One region of the Pseudomonas mercuritolerans genome, then DNA from elsewhere that is predicted to be linked to it. Evidence: predicted binding sites of a transcription regulator. Region 1 holds the regulator's gene; each other region holds the start of a gene.
What was found. The regulator FliA, encoded in region 1, starts transcription of late flagellar genes. The targets are predictions, from matches to a motif close to CTAAAGTTTNNNNNNNNNNNGCCGNTAA.
Positions count from the first base shown of each region.

Region 2: the regulator FliA is predicted to act here: its motif matches at 3,838-3,865, upstream of ND528_RS23155 (methyl-accepting chemotaxis protein).
Region 3: the regulator FliA is predicted to act here: its motif matches at 2,237-2,264, upstream of ND528_RS26010 (methyl-accepting chemotaxis protein).

Region 1 covers NZ_JAMSHA010000001.1:940,827-946,020, reverse strand. Annotated here, with positions in the region: gene flhF (flagellar biosynthesis protein FlhF) at 1-14, shown strand, start outside; gene fleN (flagellar synthesis regulator FleN) at 131-961, shown strand; gene fliA (RNA polymerase sigma factor FliA) at 958-1,698, shown strand; gene ND528_RS04410 (chemotaxis response regulator CheY) at 1,866-2,237, shown strand; gene ND528_RS04405 (protein phosphatase CheZ) at 2,256-3,044, shown strand; gene ND528_RS04400 (chemotaxis protein CheA) at 3,098-5,194, shown strand, end outside.
Region 2 covers NZ_JAMSHA010000009.1:48,219-53,412, forward strand. Annotated here, with positions in the region: gene ND528_RS23140 (MOSC domain-containing protein) at 1-394, shown strand, start outside; gene ND528_RS23145 (DUF3094 domain-containing protein) at 446-619, shown strand; gene ND528_RS23150 (NAD(P)/FAD-dependent oxidoreductase) at 686-1,984, shown strand; gene ND528_RS23155 (methyl-accepting chemotaxis protein) at 2,141-3,766, opposite strand; tRNA gene ND528_RS23160 (tRNA-Pro) at 3,928-4,004, opposite strand; tRNA gene ND528_RS23165 (tRNA-Lys) at 4,102-4,177, opposite strand; tRNA gene ND528_RS23170 (tRNA-Pro) at 4,183-4,259, opposite strand; tRNA gene ND528_RS23175 (tRNA-Asn) at 4,269-4,344, opposite strand; gene clpB (ATP-dependent chaperone ClpB) at 4,642-5,194, opposite strand, start outside.
Region 3 covers NZ_JAMSHA010000011.1:83,170-88,363, reverse strand. Annotated here, with positions in the region: gene pnuC (nicotinamide riboside transporter PnuC) at 1-214, opposite strand, end outside; gene ND528_RS26010 (methyl-accepting chemotaxis protein) at 474-2,108, opposite strand; gene ND528_RS26005 (undecaprenyl-diphosphate phosphatase) at 2,415-3,245, shown strand; gene ND528_RS26000 (DUF1294 domain-containing protein) at 3,242-3,670, shown strand; gene ND528_RS25995 (MmcQ/YjbR family DNA-binding protein) at 3,809-4,168, opposite strand; gene ND528_RS25990 (LysR substrate-binding domain-containing protein) at 4,165-5,073, opposite strand.

The DNA.
Region 1 (5,194 bases):
AGCAGGTTGGCTGAGGTAATCATGAACAGTTTTTGTACCTACATCGATGGTCTGCCACGCATTGTTCCGATCAGGAACGCGCAGCCAGTAATGTGGCCTCCGTCTATGCAAGACAAGGTAAAGAAATAACATGGGCAGCATGCATCCCGTACAGGTGATCGCGGTGACCGGCGGCAAAGGTGGCGTCGGCAAGACTAACGTGTCAGTGAACTTGTCGCTGGCGCTGGCAGAGCTTGGCCGTCGGGTCATGCTGCTGGACGCCGACCTGGGCCTGGCGAACGTCGACGTTCTGCTGGGGCTGACACCCAAGCGCACTTTGGCCGACGTTATCGAAGGCCGTTGCGAACTGCGCGACGTGCTGTTGCAGGGCCCGGGCGGGATTCGCATCGTGCCGGCGGCCTCCGGCACGCAGAGCATGGTGCACCTGAGCCCGGCGCAACACGCCGGCCTGATCCAGGCGTTCAGCGACATCGGCGACAATCTCGACGTGCTGGTGATCGACACCGCTGCGGGTATTGGTGACTCGGTAGTCAGTTTCGTTCGTGCCGCCCAGGAAGTGTTGCTGGTGGTCTGCGACGAGCCGACTTCGATCACCGACGCTTACGCGCTGATCAAGTTGCTCAACCGCGACTACGGCATGAACCGCTTCCGCGTGCTGGCCAACATGGCGCAGAGCCCGCAGGAAGGGCGCAACTTGTTCGCCAAGTTGACCAAGGTCACGGATCGCTTCCTCGACGTCGCCCTACAATACGTCGGCGCCGTGCCGTACGACGAAAGCGTGCGCAAGGCGGTGCAGAAGCAGCGCGCCGTCTACGAAGCCTTTCCCCGTTCCAAGTGCGCGCTGGCCTTCAAGGCCATCGCCCAGAAGGTCGACACCTGGCCGCTGCCCGCCAACCCGCGCGGGCATCTGGAATTTTTCGTCGAGCGTCTCGTGCAGCAAACCGCAGGGCCTGTGATATGACCGCCAGTGGCATGAATCTTTACAAAAAGTCGGCGCGTGACGCGCAATACGAATTGATCGAGCGCTACGCGCCACTGGTCAAGCGCATTGCCTATCACTTGCTGGCGCGCCTGCCGGCCAGCGTGCAGGTCGAAGACCTGATCCAGGCCGGGATGATCGGTTTGCTCGAAGTCTCGACCAAATACGACGCCAGCAAAGGCGCCAGTTTCGAAACGTACGCGGGCATTCGAATCCGCGGCGCGATGCTCGATGAAGTGCGCAAAGGGGATTGGGCACCACGCTCGGTTCACCGTAATACCAGGATGGTCAGCGACGCGATTCGCTCGATTGAAGCTAAAACCGGCCGTGACGCTAAAGATCACGAGGTTGCGGCCGAACTCCAATTGAGTCTCGACGATTACTACGGGATTCTGAATGACACCTTGGGCAGTCGCCTGTTCAGTTTCGACGACCTCTTGCAGGACGGCGAACACGAAGGGCTGCACGAGGATGGCGCCAGTGCTCATATGGAGCCGTCACGCGATCTGGAAGATGAACGCTTCCAGGCGGCGCTGGCGGACGCGATTGCCAATTTGCCGGAGCGTGAGCGACTGGTGTTGGCGCTGTACTACGACGAAGAGCTGAACCTCAAGGAAATCGGTGAAGTCCTTGGCGTCAGTGAATCGCGGGTCAGCCAGTTACACAGCCAGTGCGCGGCCCGTCTGCGGGGGCGTTTGGGGGAGTGGCGAGCGCGCTGAAGGCAGTGTGGGGACACTGCGAAACGAGGCTGGTGCGGTGATGAACGGCGCCGGTCTCGATCCGTTGTGCTCCAGACAAACTTTAAGTGCTGCGCCGATTGATTGAAGTGGCGCGTCCAGGTGCTGGGCGCGTTTAAGACTGCTTGGAGGTCGAATTGAACAAAGACATGAAAATCCTCATCGTTGATGACTTCTCAACGATGCGGCGGATCATCAAGAACCTGCTGCGCGATCTTGGGTTCACCAACACCGTCGAGGCCGACGATGGCACCACTGCCATTCCGGTGCTCAACAGCGGCAGCATCGACTTTCTGGTAACGGACTGGAACATGCCGGGCATGACCGGTATCGACCTGCTGCGTCACGTGCGCGCCGATGAAAAACTCAAGCACCTCCCGGTGTTGATGGTGACTGCTGAAGCCAAGCGCGAGCAGATCATCGAGGCCGCCCAGGCCGGTGTGAACGGTTACGTGGTCAAACCTTTCACGGCTCAAGCGTTGAAAGACAAAATCGAGAAGATTTTCGAACGCATCGGCTGATGAATGCGCGGGGGAGCTATGGAGCATAACGAATCATCACAGGGCGATTTCGAATCGACCCTGAAAAAACACGCGGTCGAACTGGTCGAGAGCCTTGAAAAAGGCAGGTTCGGCGACGCGGTGCAACTGATCCATGAGCTCAATCAGACCCGTGACCGCGGCCTGTATCAGGAAGTGGGCAAGCTCACACGTGAACTGCACAGTGCGATCGTCAATTTCCAGATCGATCCGCACATGCCGCAGGCTGAGGAAGTGTCGCAAATCACCGACGCCACCGAACGCCTGGGCTATGTGGTCAAGCTGACGGAAGCCGCGGCCAACCGCACCATGGATCTGGTGGAAAGCGCCACGCCGGTGGTCAACAGTCTCGCTGATGAAGCGCAGACGTTGAGCGCCGATTGGGGCCGCTTCATGCGTCGCGAGGTCGGGGCTGAAGAGTTCCGCGAACTGGCGCGCCGGGTCGACGGTTTTCTGTCACGCAGCAGCACGGACAACCGTGCGGTGTCGAGCAACCTCAACGACATCCTGCTGGCTCAGGATTACCAGGACCTCACAGGTCAAGTGATCAAGCGTGTGACCCAACTGGTCACCGAAGTCGAAAGCAATCTGCTCAAACTCGTGCTCATGGCCAGTCAGGTCGACCGCTTTGCGGGCATCGAACATGACCGCGCCGCAATGCTTGCTGAAAAAGATCCACAAAAACATCTCTCGCAGGGTGAAGGTCCGCAGATTCATGCCGATAAACGAGAAGACGTTGTGTCCGGTCAGGACGATGTGGACGATTTGTTATCCAGCCTTGGATTCTAGAGTTTCGGAATTCGGGTTTTTTGGGTTTTTAGACCTGTAGGAGCACCCCATTAATGAGCTTCGGCGCCGATGAAGAGATCCTTCAGGATTTCCTGGTTGAGGCCGGCGAGATTCTTGAGCAACTGTCCGAACAACTGGTCGAGCTGGAAAGCCGCCCGGATGATGCAGATCTGCTCAATGCAATTTTTCGCGGTTTCCACACTGTAAAAGGGGGCGCCGGCTTCCTTCAGCTCAATGAGCTGGTGGAGTGCTGTCACATCGCCGAAAACGTGTTCGACATCCTGCGCAAGGGTGAGCGTCGCGTTGATGCAGAACTGATGGACGTGGTGCTCGAAGCACTGGACGCGGTGAACAGCATGTTCAGCGAAGTCCGTGAACGTGCACCGATCACCGCTGCCACGCCGGAACTGCTGGCCGCGCTGGCGCGTCTGGCCGAGCCGCAATCGGCGGATGAAGCCGTTGCCGCGCCAGTGGAAGTGGTGGAAGAACCGGTCGCCGAAAGCGCATCGGACGACATCACCGATAACGAATTCGAACAACTGCTGGACTCGCTGAATGCCGTCAAGGCCCAGGCCCAGGCCGAGGCCCCGGCCGCTGCTGTGGCGCCCGCGCAGGTTGCCGACACGGCGGCCAGCGATGAAATCACCGACGCCGAATTTGAATCGCTGCTCGATCAACTGCACGGCAAAGGCCAGTTCGCTGTCGATGCGGTCGCTCCAGCGGCGCCAGCAGCTCCGGCAGCGCCTGCCAAGGGCGACAGCTCGGACATCACCGACGACGAATTCGAAGCCTTGCTCGATCAGTTGCACGGCAAGGGCAACTTCGCCGTTGACGCGCTGGAATCGGCCATCGCTTCGGCGCCGGCAGCACCTGCTGCACCGGCCGCCGCTGCGGCCGGCAGCGACCTGATCAGCGATCACGAATTCGAATCGCTGCTCGACGAATTGCACGGCAAAGGCAAGTTTGACGCCAGCGCTGCGACTGCTGGCTCCGCATCAAGCGTCGCCACGCCTGCCGCCAAGGCACCTGCTGCAGCCGCTGCGCCGAAACCTGCGGCCAAGCCTGAGCCGAAAGCCGAAGCGCCGAAACCGGCCGCCGCGGCTGCACCGGCACCGGCACCGGCCCGTGCGCCAGCCGCTGCCCCGGCAGAAAAACCGGCCAGCGAAGCAGAAACCACCGTGCGCGTCGATACCGCGCGGCTCGACGAGATCATGAACATGGTCGGCGAGCTGGTGCTGGTGCGTAACCGTCTGGTGCGCCTGGGCCTCAACAGCGGCGACGAAGCCATGTCCAAGGCCGTGTCGAACCTCGACGTGGTCACCGCTGACCTGCAGACCGCCGTGATGAAGACGCGGATGCAGCCGATCAAGAAGGTCTTCGGGCGCTTCCCGCGTCTGGTTCGTGACCTCGCACGGCAGCTCAAGAAAGAGATCAACCTGGAACTGGTGGGTGAAGAAACCGACCTCGACAAAAACCTTGTCGAGGCCCTGGCCGACCCGCTGGTCCACTTGGTGCGCAACGCTGTCGACCACGGCATCGAGTCGCCAGAAGAGCGCGAAGCATCGGGCAAGGCCCGTGGCGGTCGCGTGGTGCTGGCGGCCGAGCAGGAAGGCGACCATATCCTGCTGTCGATCTCTGACGACGGCAAAGGCATGGACCCGAACGTCCTGCGTTCGATCGCGGTAAAACGCGGTGTGATGGACAAGGACGCGGCCGATCGCCTGAGCGATACCGAGTGCTACAACCTGATTTTCGCCCCGGGTTTCTCGACCAAGACCGAGATCTCCGACGTGTCCGGCCGTGGTGTCGGCATGGACGTGGTGAAGACCAAGATTTCCCAGCTCAACGGTTCGATCAACATCTACTCGACCAAGGGCCAGGGTTCGAAGATCGTCATCAAGGTGCCGCTGACCCTGGCGATCATGCCGACGCTGATGGTCATGCTCGGCAATCAGGCGTTCGCGTTCCCGCTGGTCAACGTCAACGAAATCTTCCACCTCGATCTGTCGACTACCAATGTCGTCGACGGTCAGGAAGTGGTGATCGTGCGCGACAAGGCGCTGCCATTGTTCTACCTCAAGCGCTGGCTGGTCAGCTCCGCCGCTCACGAAGAGCAGCGCGAAGGCCATGTGGTGATTCTTTCGGTGGGC
Region 2 (5,194 bases), on a different contig from region 1:
CGGCGACCACGCCCGCCCGGGCGTTCGCAATGCGCGACAGGTGACGCTGATTCAGTGGGAGCACTTGGCGGTGATCAATGCATTGATGGGCCGTCCCGATGACGAGCCGGTCCGGCCTGAAGATCTGCGGCGCAATCTCGTTATAAGCGGAATCAATTTGTTTAGCCTGAAGGGGCGGCGCTTTCGCATCGGGCAGGCGATACTCGAAACCACTGGCTGGTGTCAGCCCTGTGCACGTTTGCAGAACAATCTCGGCCCGGGCACTTTCCAGGCCGTGCGCGGGCATGGCGGGATCACCGCCCGGGTGTTGCAAAGCGGCATCATTCGCCTCGACGATAGCGTGTGCGTCGAACCGGTTCCGGACAGCGGTTACGCTGCGTTCAACCCGGGCTGAAAACCGCTGTAGCCTGTGCTCATTCAGTAACGTCTACCTGACGAGGCAAATATGACCAGCCGCCTGAACCCCGAAGACCAAAAGCATGTCGAAGAGTACCTGCAATTGTCCCAACACCGTGTCGAGCGCCGGCCTTTCCGGCCGTGGATGCTCCTGGTGCTGGTGCTGGCAGTGACCATTGGTCTGGGCCTGTTGAGCCGATTTATCAGTTACCTGACGCTATGAGCAGCCTCGCGCTCGCTTGGGTAACTGCAACAAAGATTTCCTTTCAAAACCTTGCGAGTTATCCCTATGTCCCATCGTATTGTCATTGTCGGCGGCGGCGCCGGCGGTCTGGAGTTGGCTACCCGCCTGGGTAAGACTCTGGGCAAGCGCGGCACGGCCAGCGTCATGCTGGTCGACGCGAACCTGACCCACATCTGGAAACCGCTGCTGCACGAAGTAGCCGCCGGTTCCCTGAACTCCTCCGAAGACGAACTCAACTATGTCGCCCAGGCGAAATGGAACCACTTCGAGTTCCAGCTTGGGCGCATGAGCGGGCTCGATCGCGCGCAGAAGAAAATCCAGCTGGCCGCAACTTATGACGAAAACGGCGTTGAGCTGGTGCCAGCGCGTGAAGTAGCTTATGACTCGCTGGTGATCAGCGTCGGCAGCACCACCAACGATTTCGGCACCCAGGGCGCGGCGCAGCATTGTCTGTTCCTCGATACGCGCAAACAGGCTGAGCGCTTCCACCAGCAATTGCTCAATCACTATCTGCGCGCCCACGCCGGGCAGACCGACGTGGTCGAGCAGATCAGCGTGGCCATCGTCGGTGCTGGCGCCACTGGCGTCGAACTGGCGGCCGAGCTGCACAACGCGGCGCATGAACTGGCGGCGTATGGCCTGGACCGGATCAAACCGGAAAACATGCACATCACTTTGATCGAAGCAGGCCCACGGGTGCTGCCTGCCCTGCCGGAGCGCATCAGCGGGCCGGTGCACAAGACCCTGGAGAAGCTCGGGGTCAATGTGATGACCAACGCAGCAGTCAGCGAAGTGACTGCCGACAGCCTGATCACCGCCGATGGCAACGAGATCAAGGCCAGCCTGAAAGTCTGGGCTGCCGGCATCCGCGCACCGGGTTTCCTCAAGGACATCGACGGTCTGGAAACCAACCGCATCAATCAGCTGCAAGTGTTGCCGACTCTGCAAACCACGCGCGACGAAAACATCTTTGCCTTCGGTGACTGCGCGGCGTGCCCGCAACCGGGCACTGATCGCAACGTCCCACCACGGGCACAAGCGGCGCATCAACAGGCGTCGCTGCTGGCCAAGTCGCTGAAACTGCGCATCGAAGGCAAGACCCTGCCGGAGTACAAGTACACCGACTACGGCTCGCTGATTTCACTGTCGCGTTTTTCTGCTGTGGGTAACTTGATGGGCAACCTGACCGGCAGCGTCATGCTCGAAGGCTGGCTGGCGCGGATGTTCTATGTGTCGCTGTACCGTATGCACCAGATGGCGCTGTACGGGCCGTTCCGCACGGCGATGTTGATGCTGGGCAGCAAGATCGGTCGTGGCACCGAACCGCGTCTGAAACTGCACTAAGGCGCCAACCTGTGGGAGCGAGCCTGCTCGCGAAAGCGGTGGGTCTGTCAACACTGTCGTTGAATGATCCGGCCCCTTCGCGAGCAGGCTCGCTCCCACATTGTTTCGTGCTGTTCTCAAATCAGTGGGCGAAGGCCTGCAATGAATCGCTGTTCATCACAGCTGGAAGCGCCGCACCATGCCCTGCAGCGCATTGGCCAGTTGCGACAGTTCGTGGCTCGATGCGCTGGTCTGATCAGCCCCCGCAGCCGAACGCACCGACAGGTCGCGAATATTCACCAGATTGCGATCCACTTCCCGCGCCACTTGCGCCTGCTCCTCGGCGGCGCTGGCGATCACCAGGTTGCGCTCGTGAATCTCGTGCACCGACGCCGTGATCGTCACCAACGCCTCACCTGCCCGCTCTGCAAGAACCAGCGTGCTCGCCGCACGAGATGCGCTGGCCTGCATTGATTCCAGCGCCTGGCTCGAACCGCTGCGCATGCCTTGCACCATCTGTTCGATTTCCTGCGTCGATTGCTGGGTGCGATACGCCAGCGCGCGCACTTCGTCGGCTACCACCGCAAAGCCGCGACCGCTTTCACCGGCGCGTGCTGCTTCGATGGCAGCGTTGAGCGCCAGCAGATTGGTCTGCTCGGCGATGGCGCGAATCACGTCCAGAACCTTGCCGATGTCCTGCGACTGATTGGCCAGCGACTGCACCAGTTCGCCGGTGTTCTGCACATCACTGGCCAGCGCATTGATCGCGCTGGCGGTTTCGCTGACGCGCTCCTGGCCCAATTGCGCCGACTGACTGGACTGGCGCGTGGCATCGGACGTCGACACCGCGTTGCGCGCGATCTCCTCCACCGCAGCGGTCATCTCGTTAACCGCAGTGGCGGCCTGTTCGATTTCGTTGTTCTGCTCTTGCAAGCCTTGGGTGCTGTCGACGGTAACGGCGCTCAGTTCGTCAGCGGCGGTGGCCAGTTGTGTGGCTGAGCCGCTGATACCCTGCAGCGTCTCGCGCAGGTTCTGTTGCATCGTCGCGAGGGCTTTGAGCAAGCGGCTGACTTCGTCGTTGCCATGGGTTTCGATCGGTCGGGTGAGATCGCCCTTGGCGACACTTTCGGCGGCATCCACCGCGCTGCTCAGCGGGCGCACGATACTGCGCGTGAGCAACATCGCCAGCGCCACCGTGGCCAGCGCTGCCAAGGCAATGAAAAGAGTAACGATGGTGCGCGAGGTTTCATAATGCGCGGCGGACTTCTCGCTTTCGGCAGCGACCTGGCGGGCGAACAGATCGGCGAGATCATTGAGTTGTTTGCCGGAGCCGTCGACCACGGTCTTCATGTCAACCAGGAGCAATTTGGTCAGCTCGTCACGCTTGCCTTGCTCGGCAAGGGTGAATGACTGGGCAATGCCAGTGCGATAGGCGGCGAAGGTTTTCTTGAACTGGTCATACAGCTGCTGACCTTCGGCAGTGTCGACCAGTTTGTCGTAGGCTGCGATTTTTTCGCTCAGCTCCTTGTCGCGGGTGTCCATCTGGCCGCGATAGGTGGCGATATTGGCCGGATCCTGATCGAGCGCCATGCGCAGGGAGATAGTGCGGATGCGCAGCATCAGTTCACGGATCTCGTCGCCGCCACGGATGCTCGGCAACCAGCGGTTCTCCACCGCCACCTCACTGTCGCGGATGCTCGACATCTGCCCCAGCGCAAACACGCCGAGCAAGGCCACCAACACCGCGATCAGGGCAAAACCCAGGGCAGCCCGGGGAGCAATATTCAACTGACGAAGCAACATGACGAACGCCCTTATTCTTGTAATGGCCAGATCAAGGGGCGAAGCGTTGGCAGTCCCCTCTTGTTAGCGGGCTATCGGCAGGTTGTATGACGACTTGAAGAGATTCGCCTTTCGGCAGACAAAAAAAATCCCCGTATCTTTCGATACGAGGATTTTCAATATGGTCGGGGTAAGGGGATTCGAACTCCTGACATCCTGCTCCCAAAGCAGGCGCGCTACCGGACTGCGCTATACCCCGGTAAAAAAAAGGCGACCTTTCAAAGATCGCCTTCTTCGATCAGCGCTTTTGGCCTCTGATCTTAAGATTCGATCCCAGCGCAAACTGGTTTCAAAAATGGTGGGTCGTGTGGGATTCGAACCTACGACCAATTGGTTAAAAGCCAACTGCTCTACCAACTGAGCTAACGACCCAAATATGGTCGGGGTAAGGGGATTCGAACTCCTGACATCCTGCTCCCAAAGCAGGCGCGCTACCGGACTGCGCTATACCCCGGTTTGAAATTGGCTCCGTGACCAGGACTCGAACCTGGGACCCAATGATTAACAGTCATTTGCTCTACCGACTGAGCTATCACGGAACTACATATTTCAATTTACAACGGTGAAGCTTTGTTGCATCTCGCCACCCGTTCGCATCGCTGCGTTCGTGTGTCTGAGGCGCGCTATTCTACAACCTAGAACACCTCTGTCAACCCCCTAAATTGCTTTCAAGTTAATGATTTGCAACTTATTTCAGATTCCAACCCGGTGGGTTGAAACGCTGCCGGTGACTGACTGCGGGGCGCACTTTACAAGCCTTTTCCTTTGAGTTCAACAGCCTGGCGAAAAAAAGGCCTCGCAATGCGAGGCCTTCCCGGTTTCATTGCCGCTGAGGCTTAGCCGAAAACGATTTCGTCGTTCTCGACCTTGCCGGTGGCGGTGTCGCCCGGCATGAAATGACCCGACAGGATCAACTGCGCCAGCGGGTTTTCGATCCAGCGCTGGATCGCCCGTTTCAAAGGACGTGCGCCATACACCGGGTCGTAACCGACGGCGATCAGCTTGTCCATCGCCTCAGGGCTCAGTTCCAGCTTCAGCTCGCGCTCGGCCAGACGGCTGCGCAGACGACCCAACTGGATCTCGGTAATCCCGGCGATCTGCTCCCGCGCCAGCGGCTCGAAGATCACCACCTCGTCGACCCGGTTGATGAACTCCGGACGGAAGTGCGACGTCAGCGCGTCCATCACGGCGGCCCGCTGCGCTTCACGATCACCGACCAGTTCCTGGATCTGCATCGACCCGAGGTTGGACGTCATCACGATTACCGTGTTGCGGAAGTCCACCGTACGCCCGTGACTGTCGGTCAGCCGGCCATCCTCAAGCACTTGCAGAAGGATGTTGAACACATCCGGGTGCGCCTTCTCGACTTCGTCCATGAGGATCACCGAG
Region 3 (5,194 bases), on a different contig from region 1:
TTCCGGCGCGAGTCCACTGCCACCAGCCGTAGATCTGCAGCGCGGCGTAGATCACTTGCAGCAACATGTCCGAATACAGCTTCACCTCAAAGAAGATCCAGCTGTAGAGCAACACCATGACCAGCCCGATCGGCCAGCACCATGGATTCTGCTTGACCGTCAGCCACACGGCGATGACCCCGAGGGCAGCGGCAAACAGTTCAAGCCCGGACATGAGGGATCCTTGGGGAGTTAAAGAAGGGGGCGGATTGTACTGCATTAGTAAGATCAAAAGCCCCCTCACCCTAACCCTCTCCCGGAGGGAGAGGGGACTGATTGGGGGACGCTTTGGAGCAGCGTCGGTTTGAACGATTTTCGTTGAATCCATAATCGACTCGATTGCTCAGGTCGATGTATGACGCCAGACCCCTCGGTCGGCTCCCTCTCCTCGGGGAGAGGGCTGGGGTGAGGGGTGGGCTCACCTCGGTGACCGGTCAGACCCGGAACTGGCGCAGCAACCCGTTGAGCTGTTCGCTCAGTTGTCCAAGTCGCAGACTGGCTGCACTGGATTGTTCAGCCGCCAACGCAGTGCTGTGCGACAGCCCGGCCGCCTGGGTCACGTTCTGGTTGATGTCCTCGACCACATGCGCCTGTTGCAACGTGGCGCTGGCGATCGAGGCATTCAGCCCATTCAGATTACGCAACGCCTGGCCAATCGCATTGAGACTCGCCCCGGCCAGTCCCGCCTGTTCAATGGTCAGTTGCGAGGCTTTGCTGCTGTCGCCAATCACCTTCACCGCAGCCTCCGAATGATTCTGCAGGCGCTCGATCATCGACTGAATCTCCGCCGTCGATTTCTGCGTACGTTGCGCCAGCAAGCGCACCTCATCGGCTACCACGGCGAACCCACGACCTTGCTCACCCGCACGTGCTGCTTCAATCGCCGCATTGAGCGCCAGCAGATTGGTCTGCTCGGCGATCGAGCGAATCACCTCCAGTACGCTGCCAATCTGCGTGCTCTCGGAAGCCAAGGTGCGGATCACTTCCACCGCCTGATCGATCGTGCCCGAGAGTTTGTCGATCTGCTGCAAGCTGCCGTCAATGTTGATCTGGCCCTGTTGCGCCTGCGCCTCGGCATCACGCATTTCAGCGGCGGCGTGTTCGGCGTTTTTCGCCACGTCCTGCACGCCGTAGGTAACTTCGTTGATTGCCGTGGCCACCAGTTCCATCTGCTGCGATTGCTGCTGACTGCGCTGCTGCGCCTGCGATGCGTCGTTGCCCAGCTCGCTGGACGACTGACCCAAGGCACTGGCGGACACCTGCAACTCACCAATCACCCGACGCAACTTGGCGGTGAAGGCATTGAAGTGATGGGCCAGTTCGGTGACTTCATCCTTGCCATAAGTATCGAGGCTGCGGGTCAGGTCGCTTTCGCCGCTGGCGATGTTGGCCATCGCATTCACGGTTTCCTGCAACGGACGGACGATGCTGCGTGCGATCAGGATCACCAGCAGCGCCATGATCAGCGCAATCGCCAGGCCGATTGCCGACGCCTTGATCATTTGTCCCTGAAATTCCGCCTGCACGTCGTCGACATACACGCCGGAACCGATCACCCAGCCCCACGGCTCGAACAGCTTCACATAGGAAGTCTTCGCCACCGGATCCGTCGCCCCCGGTTTCGGCCAGCGATAATTGACCATGCCAGCGCCCTTGGCCTTGGCAATGGCGACCATTTCGTTGAACACCGCAAAGCCGTCCGGGTCGCGGATCGCCGAGAGGTTCTGGCCTTCGAGTTTGGGGTTGGTCGGGTGCATGACCATCACGGGGGTGAGGTCGTTGATCCAGAAGTAGTCGCTCTGGTCGTAGCGCAGGCCACGGATTGCGGTCAGCGCCTGTTTCTGCGCGGCATCCCTGGTCAAGGTGCCGGCGGTTTCCAGGCCGTGGTAGTAGGTGAGCAGGCCGCTGGCGGTCTGCACCACATGCTGGGTTTTCTGCGCCTTGGCGCTGTAGAGGTCGTCGTGGATCTGCTTGAGCATCAGCACGCCCAAGGTCAGCAACATGACCACCGCCACCACCAGGATGAGCCACAAGCGTCGGCTGATCGACACACTGCGCAAGCTGTTCATAACGCTGTCACTCCGGATTCTTGTTCTTGTAATAAACGATCGCCAGCATCCAGCCACAGCTGAGTGCTCGGGACTGCGCGATTCAAGCCTTTCAACGCGGGAAGCGCTATTAAGGCTTGTCTGTTAAGATTTCGGCCCCGCGCGTGAAAACCTGAATCCGTTTTTGAAATTTCACGGAATTTTTACCGTTTCGTGTGGATCCTGTGCGCGCGGAATCGGTACAGCTTCAACCAGCTACGCTGAACGCAGTGAACACTAGAAAATACTATCGGGGCATGCCGGTGTGCATCGCTCTCTGGGGGATTGATGGATCTTTGGACTGCCTTGCAGGCACTGATACTAGGCGTTGTAGAAGGGCTGACGGAGTTTTTGCCCATTTCGAGTACCGGACACCAGATCATCGTTGCCGACTTGCTGAACTTCGGCGGCGAACGGGCCATGGCGTTCAATATCATCATCCAGCTCGGCGCGATTCTCGCGGTAGTCTGGGAGTTTCGCCGCAAGATCCTCGACGTGGTGATCGGTCTGCCGACCCAGCCGAGTGCACGGCGTTTCACCGCCAACCTGTTGATCGCCTTCCTGCCAGCCGTAGTGCTCGGGGTGATTTTTGCCGATCTGATCCACGAATACCTGTTCAACCCGATTACCGTGGCCGCAGCGCTGGTCATCGGCGGAATCATCATGTTGTGGGCCGAACAGCGCCAGCATGAAGTGCATGCCGAAACCGTCGACGAGATCCGCTGGACTGACGCCTTGAAAATCGGCTTCGCGCAATGCCTGGCGATGATTCCAGGCACCTCGCGTTCCGGCTCGACAATTATTGGCGGCCTGCTGTTCGGCCTGTCACGCAAGACCGCCACCGAGTTCTCGTTCTTCCTCGCCATGCCAACCATGGTCGGTGCGGCGGTGTATTCGGGCTACAAATACCGCGATCTGTTCGTGCCGGCGGATTTCCCGGTTTTCGCGATTGGTTTCGTCACGGCATTCATTTTCGCCATGATCGCTGTGCGCGGCCTGCTCAAGTTCATCGGCGGCCACAGCTATGCAGCCTTTGCCTGGTACCGGATTGCCTTCGGCCTGTTCATCCTGGCGACCTGGCAGTTCGGCTGGGTGGACTGGTCGGCAGCGAAGGCATGAATGATTCCCGCGGACGCCGCCCGGAAGGCCGGCCTGCGGGCGGGCGCGTTCAGCATCTGAGGTTGAAACTGCTGGTACTGTTGATCGTCTGCGCGCTGCCGTTGTTCGGCTCGCTGTCGATGTGGCTCAGCGGCATCTCGCCGGTGCCGCTGGCGGCGTACGGGATTGTCAGTGTGCTGGCGTTCTTTGTGTACTGGGCCGACAAACGCAAAGCTCGCGCCGACGCCTGGCGCACCCCGGAAAACATCCTGCATGCGTTAGAACTGGCGGGCGGCTGGCCGGGCGCCTTGGTCGCGCAGCAGGTGTTCCGGCACAAGACCCGCAAGGTGTCGTTTCAGATTCTGTTCTGGGCGATCGTGTTGTTGCATCAGGTGTTCTGGATTGACCAGATGTTTCTCGGATCGAACTTGCTGTCGCTGATCTGAGGAAAACACATTCCTCTGTAGCTGCCGAAGGCTGCGATCTTTTGATTGATCGTTCCCACGCTCTGCGTGGGAATGCAGCCAGGGACGCTCTGCGTCCCAAAAGATCGCAGCCTTCGGCAGCTCCTACACGGGATCGGTTTACAGCTTCAGGCCGATTTGGGTTTTCCTAGGCAACCTGCTCACCACCAGTTGATGCGATCGCTGCAACAAACCCCGCAATTCCTCGGCACCCAGCGGGTAGGGCGGATGCATGATGATCCACTGCGCCCGCGCCAGATACGGCGCCGGATGAATCCCGGGGCGGTCGCAATGGCCGAGAAACAGATCCTTGTCGACCTTGAACGCCAGCGAATCCCCACGCAGCCCCTGCAAGGCAAACATCTTGTTGCCGGCAATCGAAAATACCCGCACGCCGCCCCATTTGTAGTCTTCCCGCGCGCCGGGCAGGGCCAGACAAAACTCGGCAACCTCGGCTTCGCTCATTCTTCCTTGTTTCATAGAAACCTGTCCCCGCAGGCATTGAACGATTCGACCAGGTGATCGATCCATGCGCGTACCGCCGGCATCACTCCGCGCCGGTGCGGATACACCGCTTGCAACCAGCCGCCGGGCAATGACCACTCCGGCAGCACCTGCACCAGTGTGCCGTTACGCAATTCCGTTTCGCAGAACATCATCGGCAGCACGGTAAAGCCCTGACCGGCCAGCACGCAGGCCTTGCGCACTACGAAGTCATCGATGCCCAACCGCGCTTCCATGCTCAGATCGACGCTCTTGCCCTGTTGATCAAGCAGACGCACATGCACCATCCGATCGGCTTCCAGCGCGCCGAGCACCGGCAGATTCTTCAGGTCCTGCGGATGATTGATGGTTTTGCCTTCCATGAAGGCCGGGCTGGCGATCACCACTGCTTGGGCCTGACGCAAGCGCCGGGTTACCAGCAACGGATCTTCATCGCCGTGATCGCGCACGCGCAAAGCGACATCGATGCCTTCGGTGACCAGATCGACCCGGCGATTGAGCAGTACGACCTCCAGCTGCACCTGCGGAAACTTGCCGAGAAAGTCGCTGATTACCGTCGGCAGCATTTCATGGGCCAGACCGGTAGGGCACGACACCCGCAAGCGCCCGCGCGGCTCGCTGGACATGCTTGCTACCGCTTCATCGGCCATTTCCGCTTCCAGCAACATCGCCTGACAGTGGCGCAAATAGCGTTCACCGACGGCAGTGAGATTGAGTTGGCGGGTGGTGCGTTGCAGCAGACGTGCGCCGAGGCGCTCTTCCAGTTCGGCGATCCTTCTTGAAAGCCGTGACTTGGGAATGCCGAGCAGGCGCCCGGCGGCGGCAAATCCGCCGGCTTCGACCACCTTGGCGAAATAGTAGAGATCGTTGAGGTCCTGCATGCGCGTTTCCAGTCGTTCTATCAATGGGACGAACTATCGCATCGTCGGCGACTAATCAGCTATTGGTTTGTTGCGTAGGATTGTCTCCATTCCGTCGCCGCCGGCGATTCTTTCAGGAGAA